DNA from 2 places in the Peribacillus sp. P4_C12 genome. Region 2 is predicted to be linked to the other one. Evidence: riboswitches for the same ligand, from Rfam matches in the RefSeq annotation. Region 2 holds a riboswitch; the other holds the start of a gene.
What was found. Region 2 has a riboswitch for S-adenosylmethionine ahead of metK (methionine adenosyltransferase). Riboswitches for the same ligand answer to the same signal wherever they lie in the genome.
Positions count from the first base shown of each region.

Region 1: another riboswitch for S-adenosylmethionine. It lies ahead of AC1DUW_RS13155 (methionine ABC transporter ATP-binding protein); the one in region 2 lies ahead of metK (methionine adenosyltransferase).

Region 1 covers NZ_JBFUIB010000083.1:1,084-11,772, forward strand. The annotation lists gene AC1DUW_RS13115 (3-hydroxyacyl-CoA dehydrogenase/enoyl-CoA hydratase family protein) at 1-1,330, shown strand, start outside; gene AC1DUW_RS13120 (acetyl-CoA C-acetyltransferase) at 1,410-2,588, shown strand; gene AC1DUW_RS13125 (acyl-CoA dehydrogenase family protein) at 2,661-4,448, shown strand; gene AC1DUW_RS13130 (arsenate reductase family protein) at 4,588-4,944, shown strand; gene gcvH (glycine cleavage system protein GcvH) at 5,041-5,421, shown strand; gene AC1DUW_RS13140 (toprim domain-containing protein) at 5,512-5,877, shown strand; gene AC1DUW_RS13145 (thioredoxin family protein) at 5,881-6,189, shown strand; SAM riboswitch class I at 6,351-6,456, shown strand; gene AC1DUW_RS13150 (O-acetylhomoserine aminocarboxypropyltransferase/cysteine synthase family protein) at 6,560-7,870, shown strand; SAM riboswitch class I at 7,988-8,101, shown strand; gene AC1DUW_RS13155 (methionine ABC transporter ATP-binding protein) at 8,282-9,316, shown strand; gene AC1DUW_RS13160 (methionine ABC transporter permease) at 9,309-9,977, shown strand; gene AC1DUW_RS13165 (MetQ/NlpA family ABC transporter substrate-binding protein) at 9,993-10,689, shown strand, end outside.
Region 2 covers NZ_JBFUIB010000007.1:20,417-26,794, forward strand. The annotation lists gene AC1DUW_RS03355 (lysophospholipase) at 1-51, opposite strand, end outside; gene AC1DUW_RS03360 (gamma carbonic anhydrase) at 264-782, shown strand; gene metK (methionine adenosyltransferase) at 989-2,182, opposite strand; SAM riboswitch class I at 2,345-2,508, opposite strand; gene pckA (phosphoenolpyruvate carboxykinase (ATP)) at 3,062-4,648, shown strand; gene AC1DUW_RS03375 (nucleotide sugar dehydrogenase) at 5,184-6,378, opposite strand, start outside.

The sequences.
Region 1 (10,689 bases), on a different contig from region 2:
CGATGACCGTGCTGGTGAATTACTTTGGAATGTGTTAAATCCAGCTCTTGTGTATTCTGCACAACTGCTTGGGAATATTGCCGATGATATTGTGGCAATCGATCAAGCAATGAAATGGGGCTTCGGCTGGTCTATGGGACCTTTCGAAACGTGGGATGCGATTGGTGTTGAAAAATCAGTAGCACGTTTAGAACAAGAAGGAGTTACTGTTCCTCAATGGGTGAAGGATATGCTGGCAAAAGGTATCACTTCTTTTTATAAAGAAGAAAATGGCATAGTTTTCTACTATGATAATGGAGAATATAAAGCGCTTCTTGAAAACCCTAAGGTGATTAACCTTAAAGCAATCAAGAAGCAAAAAGGTGTAATCAAGAAAAACAGCGGTGCAAGTCTGATTGATATTGGTGATGGAGTGGCTCTTCTTGAATTCACTTCACCAAATAATGCAATAGGTCTTGATATCATGCAAATGATCAATGCCGCAGTCGATGAAGCAGAAGCTAATTTTAAAGGTCTGGTGATCGGAAACCAAGGCAAAAACTTCTGTGTAGGTGCTAATATTGCCATGATGTTGATGGAAGCACAAGATGACAATATGTTGGAATTGGATATGGTTATCAGCCAATTCCAAAAGGCAATGCTTAAGATTAAGTACAGTGCTGTACCTGTTGTTGTAGCGCCATTTAATATGACACTTGGCGGCGGTGCGGAAGTATCTCTTCCTGCTGCACGTATCCAAGCAACGACAGAAACATATATGGGTCTTGTAGAAGCTGGTGTTGGATTGATTCCAGGCGGTGGCGGAACAAAAGAACTTTATGTAAAAACGCTGAAGAATATGCCAAAGGGCGTCGCCTTTGATTTGCAGAAAGTGGCTAATCAAGTATTTGAAACAGTCGCGATGGCAAAAGTTTCAACTTCTGCTGAAGAAGCACGCGGGAATAACTTCCTTAATTCTTCTGATGGAATAAGTGTGAACGCAGATCATCAATTATATGATGCGAAGCAGGCAGTCATCTCCATGTATAACCAAGGGTATACAGCTCCAGTTCGTACAAAAATTCCTGTGGTCGGTGAAACAGGTTATGCCACACTTCTTTTAGGGGCAGAATCCATGCGCCTTTCCGGCTTCCTATCTGATCATGACCTTGTCATAGCTAAAGAGCTTGCATATGTCCTGGCCGGAGGAAAACTTCCATACGGTACAGAAGTAGATGAGCAGTATATCTTGAACCTAGAGAAACAAGCTTTCCTAAAATTAATTTCTACTCCGAAATCTCAGCAAAGAATGCAGCATATGCTTGTTAAAGGGAAACCACTTCGAAACTAATGGATAAGTAAAAATACGGTCAGATTGCAAATGAAGGTTAATAGATTGATAGCTTAAAAATGAAGTAAGGGGGATCCTCATGAAAGAAGCAGTAATAGTAGCTGGAGCAAGGACTCCGGTAGGAAGAGCAAAAAAAGGTTCTCTTGCTAAAGTTCGACCAGATGATTTAGGGGCTCTTGTTGTAAAAGAAACGTTAAAGCGTGCTGGAAATTATGAAGGTTCAATTGATGATTTAATTATCGGTTGCGCAATGCCTGAGGCGGAGCAAGGGCTGAATATGGCGAGAAATATTGGTGCGTTAGCAGGATTGTCTTACACAGTACCAGCTATAACAATTAATCGTTACTGTTCAAGCGGGTTACAAAGTATTGCTTATGGAGCGGAAAGAATCATGCTCGGCCAAAGTGATACGGTCATTGCAGGTGGAGCAGAGTCCATGAGTCTTTTGCCAATGATGGGACATGTAACCCGTCCGAACGCACAACTTGCGGAAACAGCTCCAGAATACTATATGGGAATGGGTCACACAGCTGAAGCCGTTGCAAAAAAATACGGTATTTCGCGTGAAGAACAGGATGCATTTGCTGTGCGCAGTCATCAAAGGGCTGCAAAAGCCATTGCTGATGGAAAGTTTTCAGATGAAATTGTTCCGGTTGATGTAACCATTCGCTCAGTAGGTCCGGATCTTAAATTACAGGAAAAGTCATTCCAGTTTGCACAAGATGAAGGCGTTCGTGAAGGCACAACATTTGAAGTGCTTAAGAAATTAAGACCAGCATTCTCTGTGACAGGATCCGTTACAGCAGGAAATTCATCACAAACGAGTGATGGAGCTGCTGCGGTTATGGTCATGGATGGAGAAAAAGCTTCTTCAATAGGGCTGAAGCCACTTGGTAAGTTCCGTTCCTTTGCCGTAGCAGGGGTACCACCGGAAATTATGGGGATTGGTCCGATCGCTGCGATTCCAAAAGCTTTGAAACTAGCAGGTCTTGAGCTTTCTGATATTGGTTTATTTGAATTGAATGAAGCCTTTGCTTCTCAATCCATTCAAATCATTCGTGAGCTGGGTTTGAATGAAGAGATTGTCAATGTCAATGGTGGAGCTATTGCCCTAGGCCATCCACTAGGATGTTCCGGTACTAAATTAACATTAAGCCTACTTCATGAAATGAAGCGCAGAAACCAACAATTCGGAGTCGTTACAATGTGTATCGGTGGCGGAATGGGTGCTGCTGGAGTATTTGAATTATTAGCGTAATTCCATCTCGTTCGAAAGTTTATCAACAATTCCGGCGGGCTTAAGATAATTAATCATTTAGGAGGAAATAACATGTCCAATCAAACAACAGATAACCTCATAAAAGGCGGCGCCTTTTTAGTAGAAGATATTACGTATAATCAAGTGTTTACACCAGAAGATTATTCTGATGAGCATAAAATGATTGCCAAAACTTCTGAAGATTTCGTAGTGAATGAAGTTCTTCCGCAAGTTGAGCATTTAGAGAATCATGAATTCGACCGTTCTGTAAAATTACTGAAGCATGCAGGGGATATCGGTTTACTTGGTGCTGACGTTCCTGAAGAATACAACGGGCTTGGTCTTGATAAAATTAGCTCAGCAATAATTACAGAAAAAATGGCACTTGCAGGTGGGTTCGGAATCACTCACGGTGCACACGTAGGGATTGGATCTTTGCCAATCGTATTATTTGGAAATGAAGAACAAAAGAAAAAATACCTTCCATTACTAGCAACGGGCGAAAAAATTGCTGCTTATGCTTTAACTGAACCTAGCTCAGGATCTGATGCATTGGGTGCAAAAACGACAGCAAAATTAAATGCAGAAGGTACTCACTACGTTTTAAACGGTGAAAAACAATGGATTACCAATGCAGGTTTTGCGGATGTGTTCTGTGTATATGCTAAAATCGACGGCGAACAATTCTCTGCCTTTATTGTAGAGCGTGAATATCAAGGTGTATCTACGGGCGCTGAAGAAAAGAAAATGGGTATAAAAAGCTCATCTACACGTACTTTAATCCTGGAAGACGTACATGTTCCAGTTGAAAACCTTCTTGGCGTAGCTGGAAAAGGGCATGTTATTGCTTTTAATATCTTGAATATTGGCCGATATAAATTGGGTGTTGGCGCAGTCGGCGGTTCTAAACGCGCTCTTGAAATTACTGCTGCTTATACAAATCAACGTCAGCAGTTCAAAACGAAAATTTCTGACTTTAACTTGACGAAAGAAAAGCTTGCAACGATGGCTTCTAAAATTTATGCAGCAGAAAGCTCTGTATACCGTACCGTCGGTCTTTATGATCAAAGACAAAGCAAGCTGACTGATGAGCAAGTGAAAGATGGAAAATCAATGGCAGCAGCGATCGCTGAATATGCAATTGAGTGTTCTTTGAATAAATTCTTCGCTTCTGAAGTATTGGATTACGTAACAGATGAAGGCGTACAGCTTCATGGTGGTTATGGTTTCATGCAGGAATATGAAATTGAAAAAGCGTACCGTGACTCTCGTATTAACCGGATTTTCGAAGGCACAAATGAAATCAACCGTTTGCTTGTTCCGGGAACATTCCTGAAAAAAGCACTTAAAGGAGAACTTCCTCTTCTACAAAAAGCGCAAGGACTGCAAGAGGAATTAATGATGATGATGCCTGAAGAGCCTAGCGATGAGCCATTGGCACAAGAAAAAATGCTGGTTAGAAATGCTAAGAAAATCGGTATTTTGGCAGCAGGTCTTGCAGCACAGAAATACGGCAAGAAACTTGATCAAGAACAAGAAATCTTATCTAACATTGCTGATATCGCATCCCTTGCATACGCTGCTGAATCTGTGGTTTTACGTACAGAAAAAGCAATTGCGACTACAGGCTTAGAAAAGAATAAACAAAAAGTACTGTACACTGAAATTTTCGTTCAAGAAGCGTTCAATGAAATAGAACAGCATGCAAAAGAAACGTTAATTGCCGTTGAAACAGGCGATACTCTTCGCATTATGCTTTCTTCTCTTCGCAAGTTGACTAGACACAACCCAATCAATGTCATTGCGAAAAAACGAGAAGCTTCTATTAAGGTAATCGAAACTGAAAAATACGCACTATAATCAAAGTTCAACCTTTAAAGGGAATTCCCGTAATCGGGTATTCCCTTTATTACTTGTGAAATTTTCACGATGGAAAGACAAGGAGAATTCGTTGTATTGCACAGAAAAAACGGGTATTCTATTGATAGGTGGTGAAACAATGGGCTTAACATTATATTGGTACCCAAAATGCGGCACATGCCGTAATGCGAAGAAGTGGCTGGATAGTCATGAACTGCAATATGAAGCGATTCATATAGTAGAAAATCCGCCATCTCGAACAGAAATCGAACAACTATATAATACCAGCGGATTAGAGCTGAAGAAGTTTTTTAATACTAGCGGGCAAAAATACCGGGAGCTGGGTTTAAAGGACAAGCTGAAAGATGCTTCTGAAGCAGAAATGCTAGATATATTGTCTACTGATGGTATGCTTCTTAAAAGGCCGATTGTTACGGACGGCACAAAAGTGACAGTTGGTTTCAAAGAAGAGCAATTCGAACAGACTTGGAACTAAAATTATACGAAATATTTGGTTAATTCCTTACTTTTAAAATAAATCTACCTTATAATGTAATAGATAAAATAAGATGTACTATGGAGGGAATTAATGATGACAACACCAAAAGAACTTCGTTACACAAAGGAACATGAATGGGTCAAAACAGAAGATGGAACAGTACGCATCGGAATTACAGCATTTGCTCAGTCCGAACTTGGGGACATCGTTTTTGTTGAGCTTCCAGAGATTGGCGCTGAACTGAAAGCGGACGAGCCATTTGGCAGTGTTGAATCTGTTAAAACTGTATCTGAGCTGTATGCTCCTATCAGTGGTAAAGTTGTTGAAGTAAATGAAGAGTTGAATGACAATCCTGAATTCGTAAATGAATCTCCTTTTGAAAAAGCATGGATGATCGTGATTGAACCATCAAATATCAGTGACGTTGAAAACCTGATGAGCGCTGAAGAATATGATAGCCTGATAAACGGTTAAAATGAGGGAGAGAGGGTCTAAATAGGCCTGCTCTCTTTTTCAGTTTATAAAAAGGCAGGGTGCACACAATTCGTGAGATGGAGTGATGACATGGAGTGGGGCGAATTTGATAAAGTTATCATTGTAGAAGGCAGTTCCGATAGAAGAAAAGTTGCCTCCGTTTTGAATGAAGATGTGGAAATAAGATGTACAAATGGGACCATTTCATTAACTAAGCTGGATGAGTTAGTAGATGAAATGATGGACCGTGATGTTTATCTCCTTTTTGACGCAGATGATTCAGGAGAAAAGCTACGGAAGCAATTCCGAAGGGAAATGCCGGAAGCAAGCCACTTGTATATCAATAAAATGTACAAAGAAGTGGAAAGTGCCCCCGAACATCATATCGCTACAGTGCTCCTATCTGCCAATATGAATGTGAAAATGAAATTTTTAAGTCAAAGGGTGAACGACTAATTGATGCAAGAAATGAAAGAAGAAGATTGTAGGCTTGCTGTTGAAGAAGGGGAAACCTTTTGCTTATATTTATATACACCTTTGTGTGGGACCTGTCAGGTGGCTTCTAGGATGCTCTCGATATCATTGGAGCTTTTTCCAGACTTGAAGGCAGGAAAGATGAATATGAACTATGTCCAAACAATCGCCGAATCATATGAAATTGAGAGTGTACCTTGTTTATTACTATTTAAAGAAGGGCAGCTGCGGAAAAAAATATATGCCTTTCAGTCTGTTCCTTATTTGTACGGAGTGCTTAAGGAAATAAGCTAAAAAGCCAATCCAATATGGGTTGGCTTTTTAGCTGTAGAAAAGTAGTGAATAAACGATATAGTTGATGGGGAATTGAAATAAGAATATTCAAATAATTGATTGACTGGATAATTCTAAAGTGCTATATTTTGAATTAAGAAAGTAACTGCTAAATTTAATAGTTCTTATCAAGAGTGGCGGAGGGACTGGCCCGACGAAGCCCGGCAACCGGTATAAATTTATATACGGTGCTAATTCCAACAGAGTATTAGCTCTGGAAGATGAGGAGAGTATATAAGCCTCTTCTTATGAAGTGGTTTTTTTGCTTGTTAAAAGAGGAAGGCCTGATTCTTAATTCCAACTAAATCCATAGAAAAAGGGGAGAAATCTTATGGCAGAGAAAAAGTTGCGTTTCGAAACATTGAGTGTTCACGGGGGTCTGCAAGTAGATGAAACGGGTGCACGTGCAGTGCCTATTTATCAGAGCAATGCATACTTGTTCAAAGATACTGACCATGCAGCAAATTTATTTGGCTTAAAGGAAAATGGCTATATTTATACACGACTTCATAATCCTACGGTCAGTGTTTTCGAAGAAAGAATGGCCTTGTTGGAAGGTGGTATCGGCGGACTGGCAACAGCAAGTGGGATGGCTGCCATTACACTGTCAATCCTAAATATTGCTGGTGCAGGAGATGAAATAGTGTCCGCCTCTACATTATATGGCGGTACGTATAATCTTTTTGAAAATACTCTTCCTAAATATGGGATAAAAGTGAAGTTCGTCTCTCCTGATGACCCTGAAAATTTCAAAAAAGCCATCACTCCTAGAACGAAGGCTATATTTGCGGAAACAATTGGAAATCCAAGTCTAAGGATTCTTGATATTGAAGCTGTAGCGGACATCGCTCACAATGCGGGTATACCACTCATTATCGATAATACCTTTGCTACCCCGTACCTTTGCCGGCCAATTGATTTTGGAGCGGACATTGTCATCCACTCTGCTACAAAATGGCTCTTGGGAAATGGAACCACCTTAGGAGGCATCATCGTGGATGGGGGCAAATTTGACTGGAACTCACCAAACTACCCTGGCTTTACGGAACCGGATCCAAGCTACGATGGGATTGTATACTCTGAAGCAGTCGGTCCTGCTGCCTTTATCACAAAAGCGCGTGTGCAATTACTTCGTGATTTAGGGCCGACGTTAAGTGCTCAAAGCGCGTTCCAGTTTACGCTGGGGCTAGAAACGTTGCATGTGAGAATGAAAGAGCATCTTTCAAATACTAAGTCTGTTATTCAATATTTGGAAAATCATCCTGCTGTGAACTGGGTTTCGCACCCTAGTAATGGAAGTCACCCTGATAAAGCGCTGGCGGATAAATATTTGCCTAAGGGAGCAGGAGCTGTTGTGACTTTTGGAATTCAAGGTGGACGCGATGCTGGAGCAAAACTTATCAATTCGGTAGAATTATGGTCGCATGTAGCCAACGTAGGGGATGCTAAAAGTTTAATTATCCACCCTGCTAGTACGACCCATCAACAATTAAATGATGTAGGTTTAGCAAAAGCGGGTGTAAGTGCTGATCAAGTGCGCATATCGATTGGTATTGAAAACGTAGAGGATTTAATAGAAGATTTAGAGCAGGCAATTGAAAAAGCGACGAATATTGTCTCCTTAACTTCTAAAACTGTTTAATAAAAAAGACCTGTTCATTCTTTCCTAGAAATATTATACATTGCGCTCCTTTTTTATCTATGATAAAATTTCTCCATACTAAAGAACTTAATGATGTACAAATATTCTATATATTAGCTCTTATCAAGAGAGGTGGAGGGATGTGCCCGATGAAACCCGGCAACCGACAAGGAAAATTTCCTTGGAAAGGTGCCAATTCACACAAAGTTTAATCGCTTTGGAAGATGAGAGAAAGGCCTGCTTTTTCACCTGCCTTTCTGCTCATGCAGAAAGGTTTTTTCTATTTAGTTTGGGAAAACCTTTACATGTATAGCAATATTGAAAAACGGTTTTAAATCATATTTACAGGCTGATAATGAAGATAAATCAACTAAGTTCATAGGTTTTATTGGATAAAAGAGGTGAGTATTAATGATTACATTGACAAAAGTTAGTAAGCTATTCCGAACAGGAAAAGGAAGCAGCGACACGATTAAGGCTGTAAATAATGTTAATGTTGAAATAAATAAAGGCGAGATTTTCGGTATTATTGGCTACAGCGGAGCAGGGAAAAGTACTTTGATCAGGATGCTTAATGGATTGGAAACACCAACAGAAGGATCCGTTGTGGTGGCTGATAAAGAAATTTCCAAAATCAAAGGTGCTAAACTACGTAAAGCTCGACAAGAAATCAGCATGATCTTTCAACATTTTAATTTATTATGGTCTAGAACCGTTCAGGAGAATATATCGTTTCCTCTAGAAATTGCAGGGGTTTCGAAAAACGAACGTATCAAGCGTGTGAATGAATTAATTAAGTTAGTTGGGCTTGAAGGAAGAGAAAAGGCATATCCTTCGCAATTAAGCGGAGGGCAAAAACAAAGGGTCGGTATTGCTAGGGCTCTGGCTAACAATCCTAAAGTGCTACTGTGCGATGAAGCGACGTCTGCTTTAGACCCGCAGACAACCGATTCAATACTTGAATTGCTTGTCGACATCAATAAGCGTCTTGGTCTAACGATTGTTTTGATTACACATGAAATGCACGTCATCCGTAAAATTTGTCACCGCGTGGCAGTAATGGAAAATGGTCAAGTAGTTGAACAAGGACCTGTCCTGGAAGTCTTCAAGAATCCGAAAGAACAAATGACGAAGCGTTTCGTTCAACAGGTAACAGAGCCTGAAGAAACAAAAGAAACAATGGAACACTTGCTGGAACGCTATCCGGCAGGAAAAGTAATTCAATTGACGTTCGTAGGAGATCATGCAGAGAGTCCGTTAATTACTAAGCTGGTACGTAACTTTGAGTTGGATGTCAATATCGTTCAAGGAAAAATATCTCAAACTAGAAGTGGTTCATATGGAACGTTATTTATCCACCTTGATGGCAATGAGGATGAAATGCTCCGCGCAATCGAATTCATTAAAGCACAGCATGTAGGCGTGGAGGTGATGACTCATGCTTGAAGAATTATTACCGAATGTATATTGGGAAGACATTATTGAAGCAACAAAAGAAACACTTTATATGACTAGTATCTCAGTACTAGCAACCTTTTTTATAGGCATACTATTAGGGTTAGTCCTGTTTTTAACAGGGAAAGGTAATATGTGGGAAAATCGGGTAATTAACTCGATCATGAGTGCTATCGTTAATATTTTCCGTTCTATTCCATTCCTTATTTTAATTGTGTTACTCATACCTTTCACAAAATTGCTTGTCGGTTCTATGATCGGTGAGAATGCAGCATTACCAGCCCTTATTATCGGGGCGGCACCATTTTATGCACGTATGGTTGAAATCGGCCTCCGTGAAATCGATAAAGGTGTAATTGAAGCGGCTAAATCAATGGGAGCGAAAACGAGCACGATCATTTGGAAGGTACTTCTTCCAGAATCGATGCCAGCATTAATTTCAGGGATTACGGTAACATCGATTGCATTGGTTGGATATACCGCAATGGCAGGGGTTATCGGTGCAGGCGGGCTTGGTAATCTGGCCTATCTAGACGGCTATCAAAGGAATCACAATGACGTTACACTTGTAGCGACGATTGTTATACTAATTATCGTCTTCATTATTCAAATTATTGGAGATGTGATTACATCTAAATTAGACAAAAGATAAAGGGAGATGAATAGGATGAAAAAGTTTTTAGGATTTGCATTAGTACTTGTTTTATCGATTGCTCTTGCTGCTTGTGGAACCGATAAGGACAACAGCGGCAGCGATACAGAAAAGGAAACGAAAAAATTAGTTGTAGGTGCATCCAATGTTCCGCATGCTGAGATTCTTGAAAAAGCTAAACCTCTTCTTGAAGAAAAAGGAATTGAGTTGGAAATTAAACCGTTCCAAGATTATGTTTTACCGAATAAGGCTTTAAACGATAAAGAATTGGATGCTAACTACTTTCAACATATTCCATATTTAGAGGGGCAAATTAAAGAAAATGGATATGACTTCGTTAATGCTGGTGGAATTCATATCGAGCCGATTGCTCTATATTCACAAAAATATAAAAGCATTGATAAACTTCCGGAAGGCGCAACAATTATTATGAGTAGCTCTGTTGCTGACCACGGACGTGCGTTATCTCTATTAGAAAAAAATGGCCTGATTACATTAAAAGAAGGCATCGATAAAACGACAGCTACAACAAAAGACATTGTTGAAAATAAGAAAAAACTTAAATTTGATGCGAATTATGAAGCATCTTTACTTCCGAAAATTTATGAGAGTGGCGAAGGGGATGCCGTTCTAATCAACTCTAACTATGCGATTGACGCTGGATTGAATCCGCTTAAAGATTCAATTGCTATTGAAGACTCTGAATCACCAT
Region 2 (6,378 bases):
AATGATGACAATGACGCCTTTTGCGTCTCCTTCTGTCTCCCATTTCCACATTCGAAATCCCCCTTTCACTTTTCTCTTGTTGTATACGATCAATGATAGTTGAAAAATAATATATATAAATTATAACCATATTCATGATTTTCGACAAAAAGGAAGTCTAACAAGTTCTACATTTTTATTATAAATAGCCAAGTCTATTTACATACGGTATATTAAAATAATACATAAAAACATCTACTTCGGAAAGGAAATGATTAAAAATGATTATTTATCCATTTAAAGGTAAAGAACCTGAAATCTCTGAAAGCGCTTATATTGCTGAAAATGCAGTCGTGACAGGTGATGTGAAAATCGGCGACGAAACGTCAATCTGGTTTAATACCGTTATACGTGGCGACGTTGCCCCTACTATAATCGGTAATAAAGTAAGTGTACAAGATAACAGCGTTCTTCACCAAAGTCCAAATAATCCATTAATTATCGAAGACGAAGTAACCATAGGCCATCAGGTTATTTTACATAGCTGTAAAGTTCGTAAAGGAGCTCTAATCGGCATGGGGTCGATTGTACTTGATGCAGCAGAAATCGGGGAAGGAGCTTTTATCGGTGCTGGAAGTCTTGTCCCCCAAGGTAAAATCATACCACCAAACACATTGGCATTCGGCCGTCCAGCTAAAGTCGTACGCGAAATTAACGATGAAGATCGCAAGGATATGGAACGTATCGTCCGAGAATATGCTGAAAAAGGACAATACTATAAACATGCAGAACGCATTAAATAATTCATGTAAACTCACGAGTAAACTTGCATAATTCACGAGTAAAAAACTAAAACTCACGAGTAAAACTACATAATTCACGAGTAAAAACCTAAATGGCTGGTTTAAATAGGATTTCTTGAATTATTCCCTCAGTCGACAAATTTATTCCATTTCACAATTGAAAAAGGTGCCTCGCTAGTTGCGAGGCACCTTTTACTTTTATTTGATTACGCTTGTGCTTTTAAAATTTCAGCTTTATCTGTGCGTTCCCAAGGAAGATCAACATCTGTACGGCCAAAGTGTCCGTAAGCAGCTGTTTGTTTGTAGATTGGGCGACGAAGATCAAGCATTTTGATGATACCAGCTGGACGCAGGTCAAAGTTAGCGCGTACTAGATCAACTAGTACTTCTTCGCTTACTGTTCCTGTTCCGAATGTATCAATCGAGATTGATACAGGCTCTGCCACACCAATTGCGTATGCCAATTGTACTTCCGCTTTGTCAGCAAGGCCAGCAGCTACGATGTTTTTCGCAACGTAACGAGCAGCGTATGCCGCAGAACGGTCAACTTTTGTTGCATCTTTACCGGAGAATGCACCGCCACCGTGACGAGCGTAGCCGCCGTACGTATCAACGATGATTTTACGTCCAGTAAGACCAGCATCCCCTTGAGGTCCGCCAATTACAAAACGACCAGTTGGGTTAATGAAGTACTTAGTCCCAGCATCGATTAATTCAGCTGGTACAACTGCTTTAATCACATGTTCTTTTAAGTCAGCTTGAATTTGCTCAAGAGTTACTTCTGGATCATGTTGTGTTGAAATAACAATTGTGTCAACTCTTACAGGTTGATTATTTTCATCATACTCCACCGTTACCTGTGTTTTACCATCAGGACGTAAGTAAGCAAGCGTTTCATCTTTACGAACTTGAGACAAGCGGAATGAAAGTTTATGAGCTAATGAAATCGGAAGTGGCATAAGCTCTTCTGTTTCATTGCAGGCAAAACCGAACATAAGCCCTTGGTCCCCTGCACCGATTGCATCGATTTCTTCATCTGACATAGTTCCTTCACGAGCTTCCAACGCTTTGTCTACGCCAGCTGCGATATCAGCAGATTGCTCATCAATAGAACTCAATACGGCACAAGTTTCAGCATCGAAACCGTATTTCGCACGTGTGTAACCAATTCCTGCAATCGTATCACGAACGATACGTGGAATATCCACATAAGCGGACGTTGTAATTTCACCAGCAACAAGTACAAGACCTGTTGTTACACTTGTTTCACACGCAACACGTGCATTTGCATCCTTAGCAAGGATAGCATCTAAAATGGAATCTGAAATCTGATCACAAATCTTGTCCGGATGGCCCTCTGTAACAGATTCAGAAGTAAATAGACGTTTCTTTGACATCATATTTCCTCCTTGGAAGTTAGTATGTTGTAGGCAAAAGCCTGATTTTTTACGGAACTCGTTTTCCCTTATTAGCTTCAACTATAGACACAGAATTACTAAAAAACACAAAAACCTTCCCTGGCAAATGAGGAAAGGTTTAAAATTCTGTCATCTATCCTTTCACTCTTATCGTTCAAGGGTTTTTTACCTTGCTCAGGTTAGCACCATCACCACTATTCCTTGAAGAACTATCGCTTTATTTTCGGCGATTGATCTTGGAGTCAAGTTCAATATGGCAGGTTGCTGGGTTTCAAAGGGCCTGTCCCTCCACCAACTCGGGATAAGAGAATCCGTACAATTTAAGATATTATCGTATTTGGTCGGAATCTGTCAATGCTTTTCGAAAAAGAACATTTTTCCCCATCACAGCTTTCACGAAAAAAAATGTGCTAATGCTCTGTCATTATTGGATTTTCGATGTAGAAAACCAACGAAAATGTAGAAAATTACCATAGATAAAAGAACATGAAAAAGCGGAATTCGAACCGCATAAAACTTTTTAGGATTTTGCCTTTTGATGTAATAGTAAGTTGTTCTTTTCTTAATTTCTTCCTATTAAATAAAAGAATCAAACCTTTTTTATATTCCTGAAACGAGACCCATTCGATCAAAATTCTAATCTTGATAATGGGCTTTCTTCCTAATTACACCACCCAGTTCAGATTCCTCATTCAAGTATATGCAGGAACCCGAACTCGGTTCATAACGCATTTTAAAAAATGATTAAGGAAACCATATAAAAAATAATCACAAAAAAAAATAAATAGTATAGACTATTTAAGTGAATGTGTTATACTAATTGTAATATAAAAACTTAAAACAAAGGAAGGTACCTCATATATGAATTCTGTAGATGTTTCTAATGAGTTACACCAATTATTGTCAGGAAATAATGTGCAAACTCAACTTTCAGTTCCCCAATTGGTTGAAAAAGTATTAAGCAGAAACGAAGGCGTTTTGACATCAACTGGCGCAGTAAAAGCTGAAACAGGCAAATATACTGGCCGTTCACCTAAAGATAAATATATCGTAGACGAAGCTTCTGTGAAAGACAAAGTAGATTGGGGTTCCGTAAACCAACCAATCTCTGAAGAAGTATTCAATAAACTATATAATAAAGTAGTTGACTACCTAAAAGCAAAAGAAGAGATCTTTGTTTTCAAAGGTTTCGCTGGCGCAGACGAAACCTCACGCCTTCCCATCCAAGTTGTAAATGAATATGCTTGGCATAATCTTTTCGCTCACACTTTGTTCATCCGTCCAAATGAAGAAGAACTAAGAGGTCACGAATCAGAATTCACGATTCTTTCTGCACCTAATTTCAAAGCAGATCCAGAAGTGGACGGAACTCAATCCGAAACATTCATCATCGTGTCATTTGAACGCCGTACTATCTTAATCGGTGGAACGGAATATGCAGGTGAAATGAAAAAATCGATCTTCTCAATCATGAACTACCTACTTCCAGAAGCTGGAATTCTTCCAATGCATTGCTCTGCTAACGTAGGACGTGAAGGAGATGTCGCTTTATTCTTCGGACTGTCTGGTACTGGTAAAACAACTTTATCTGCAGACACTAATCGCAAACTGATTGGTGATGACGAGCACGGCTGGTCTTCTAACGGTGTATTCAACATCGAAGGCGGCTGCTATGCAAAAACCATTAACCTTTCACGTGAAAAAGAACCGCAAATTTTCGATGCCATCCGTTTCGGTGCCGTATTGGAAAACGTAGTTGTTGACCCGGAAACACGTGAAGCAAACTACGATGATAGTTCATTAACAGAAAACACTCGTGCTGCATACCAAATGCAAGCGATTGATAACATCGTGAACCCAAGTATCGCAGGACACCCAAATACAATCATTTTCTTAACTGCTGATGCTTCAGGCGTACTGCCTCCAATCAGCAAACTTTCTAAAGAACAAGCAATGTTCCATTTCTTAAGTGGGTACACAAGTAAATTGGCTGGTACTGAAAGAGGAGTAACTTCACCAGAAGCTACATTCTCAACATGCTTCGGTTCACCATTCTTGCCCCTTCCTGCTACACGCTATGCTGAAATGCTTGGAGATAAAATTGACGAGCATGGTGCAAAAGTATACCTTGTCAACACTGGATGGACTGGCGGTGCATACGGAACTGGTAGCCGTATGAAACTTGCTTACACTCGTGCGATGGTACAAGCAGCACTTGAAGGCGAATTAGCAAACATCGAGACAATCAAAGACGATATCTTCGGTTTGGATATTCCACTTCATGTTCCTGGTGTTCCTGACGAAGTGCTTCAACCAATCAAGACTTGGGCAGATCCTGCTGCATATAAACAAACAGCAACAGCTCTTGCTGCTCAATTCCGTGCAAACTTTAAAAAATTCGGAAACGTTCCAAGTGAAATTGAAGAACTTGGCGGACCGACTGCTTAATCTTAATTAATAGAAAACAAAAGGACCAAGCGAAACTTGCTTGGTCCTTTCTTTATAAACTGACTAATCTAAACGATAAATCGACCATCACGATCTCACTCCTGTAAAAGCCACATTAACCTGAAGCGCCAGTATTTTTGAATTAAAAACAGCCAAGAGGCTGTCTCCTATGTTCCAGATGGTGTCTTCCCCTTTGTTTCACAAAAGCCCAGACAAAGGTCTCCTGAGCCAAATCCTCTACATCCTGTTTGCCAATATAATAAACTAGAAAGTTCATCATACTTTTTTCATACGTATGATTCCACTCCCTCTTGGTCCGCCACCTATAAATAGCGAGTAGGTGGGGCCAGGCCAACCAATTCTGCTCTTCCCATGTCCCATAGGAATTCATATTTACAGAACATATAATAATTATCCGATCCCTATTATTATTTCAAATGATTTTTTTAACATGTTGCACAACTATAAAGGGTGCTGACTGAGTCAACACCCTTTATATCCCTATCATATCCGGCCTTGCAGAATCAGTTGTTTATTAGATAATCATTTTTTTCCTTACTTCTTTCAAATGTTCTGTTTTATATTCGAATACATTGCCTAAGTTGGCAATTTGGATGTTATGTTTATTAGCATCAATGCAATTCCGAGTATCCAAAATCATTTTATGAGCCATCTTGTTCGATAGTTTATCATAATCCATTTCTTTAAATTCATTATGATCGGTTAAGACAAGAATCAGGTCGGCATCTTTTACAGCGTCTTCGACAGAAACGACTGGCATTTTCCCAGATTGGACATGTGGGTCATGCAAGGATACTTCCACCTGATCCATGCTCATTAGGATATTTACAACATCAATGGCTGGGCTTTCACGGATATCATCTACATTTCCTTTGTAGGCAAGTCCAAAAACCGCTACCTTTGGTTTACGGATCCCCTCAAGTAACATCCTGACACAATTGACGATATAATACGGCATCGAAACGTTCGTGTCGCGGGCTAATTTGATGATTCTAGCTGTCTCAGGAGCTTTAGCGACAATGAAATAAGGATCGACCGCGAGACAATGTCCACCTACCCCTGGTCCTGGTTGATGAATATTTACACGTGGATGCTTATTTGCCATTGATATGACATCCAATACATTGATATCCAATTCGAAGCAAACTTTAGCCAACTCATTCGCAAGAGCAATATTCACATCACGGAAGGTATTTTCCATCAGCTTGGACATTTCAGCCGTTTTCGCATCCGTACGAATGATTTCCCCTTTAACGAAAGTTTCATAGACAAGACTTCCTTTGTGGGAGCAGGCTTCTGTGATGCCGCCAACGATTCGGTTATTATGCACCAATTCTTCTAGTATTCTCCCTGGCAAGACACGTTCCGGACAATGTACGAGAAAGATGTCTTGCCCGATCGTTAGCCCTGTCATCTCAATCAATGGCTTGATATGATCATCCATGCTCCTTGGTGCAATCGTCGATTCGATAATGATGACATTTCCCTTCTGAACAAAAGGAAGAATCCTTGAAGTTGCTTGCATAACATAGGTTAGATCACAGGATTGGTGTTGATCTTCATTGTTTGGAGTTGGGACCGCAATGATGAAAACATCCGCAGACTCCGGATTCAAGGTAGCACGAAATCTTTTAGCATCAAGCGCTTCATTTAACACTTCTTCTAGTCCAGGTTCTTCAATATGGAGCTTTCCATTATTCAATTTAGTA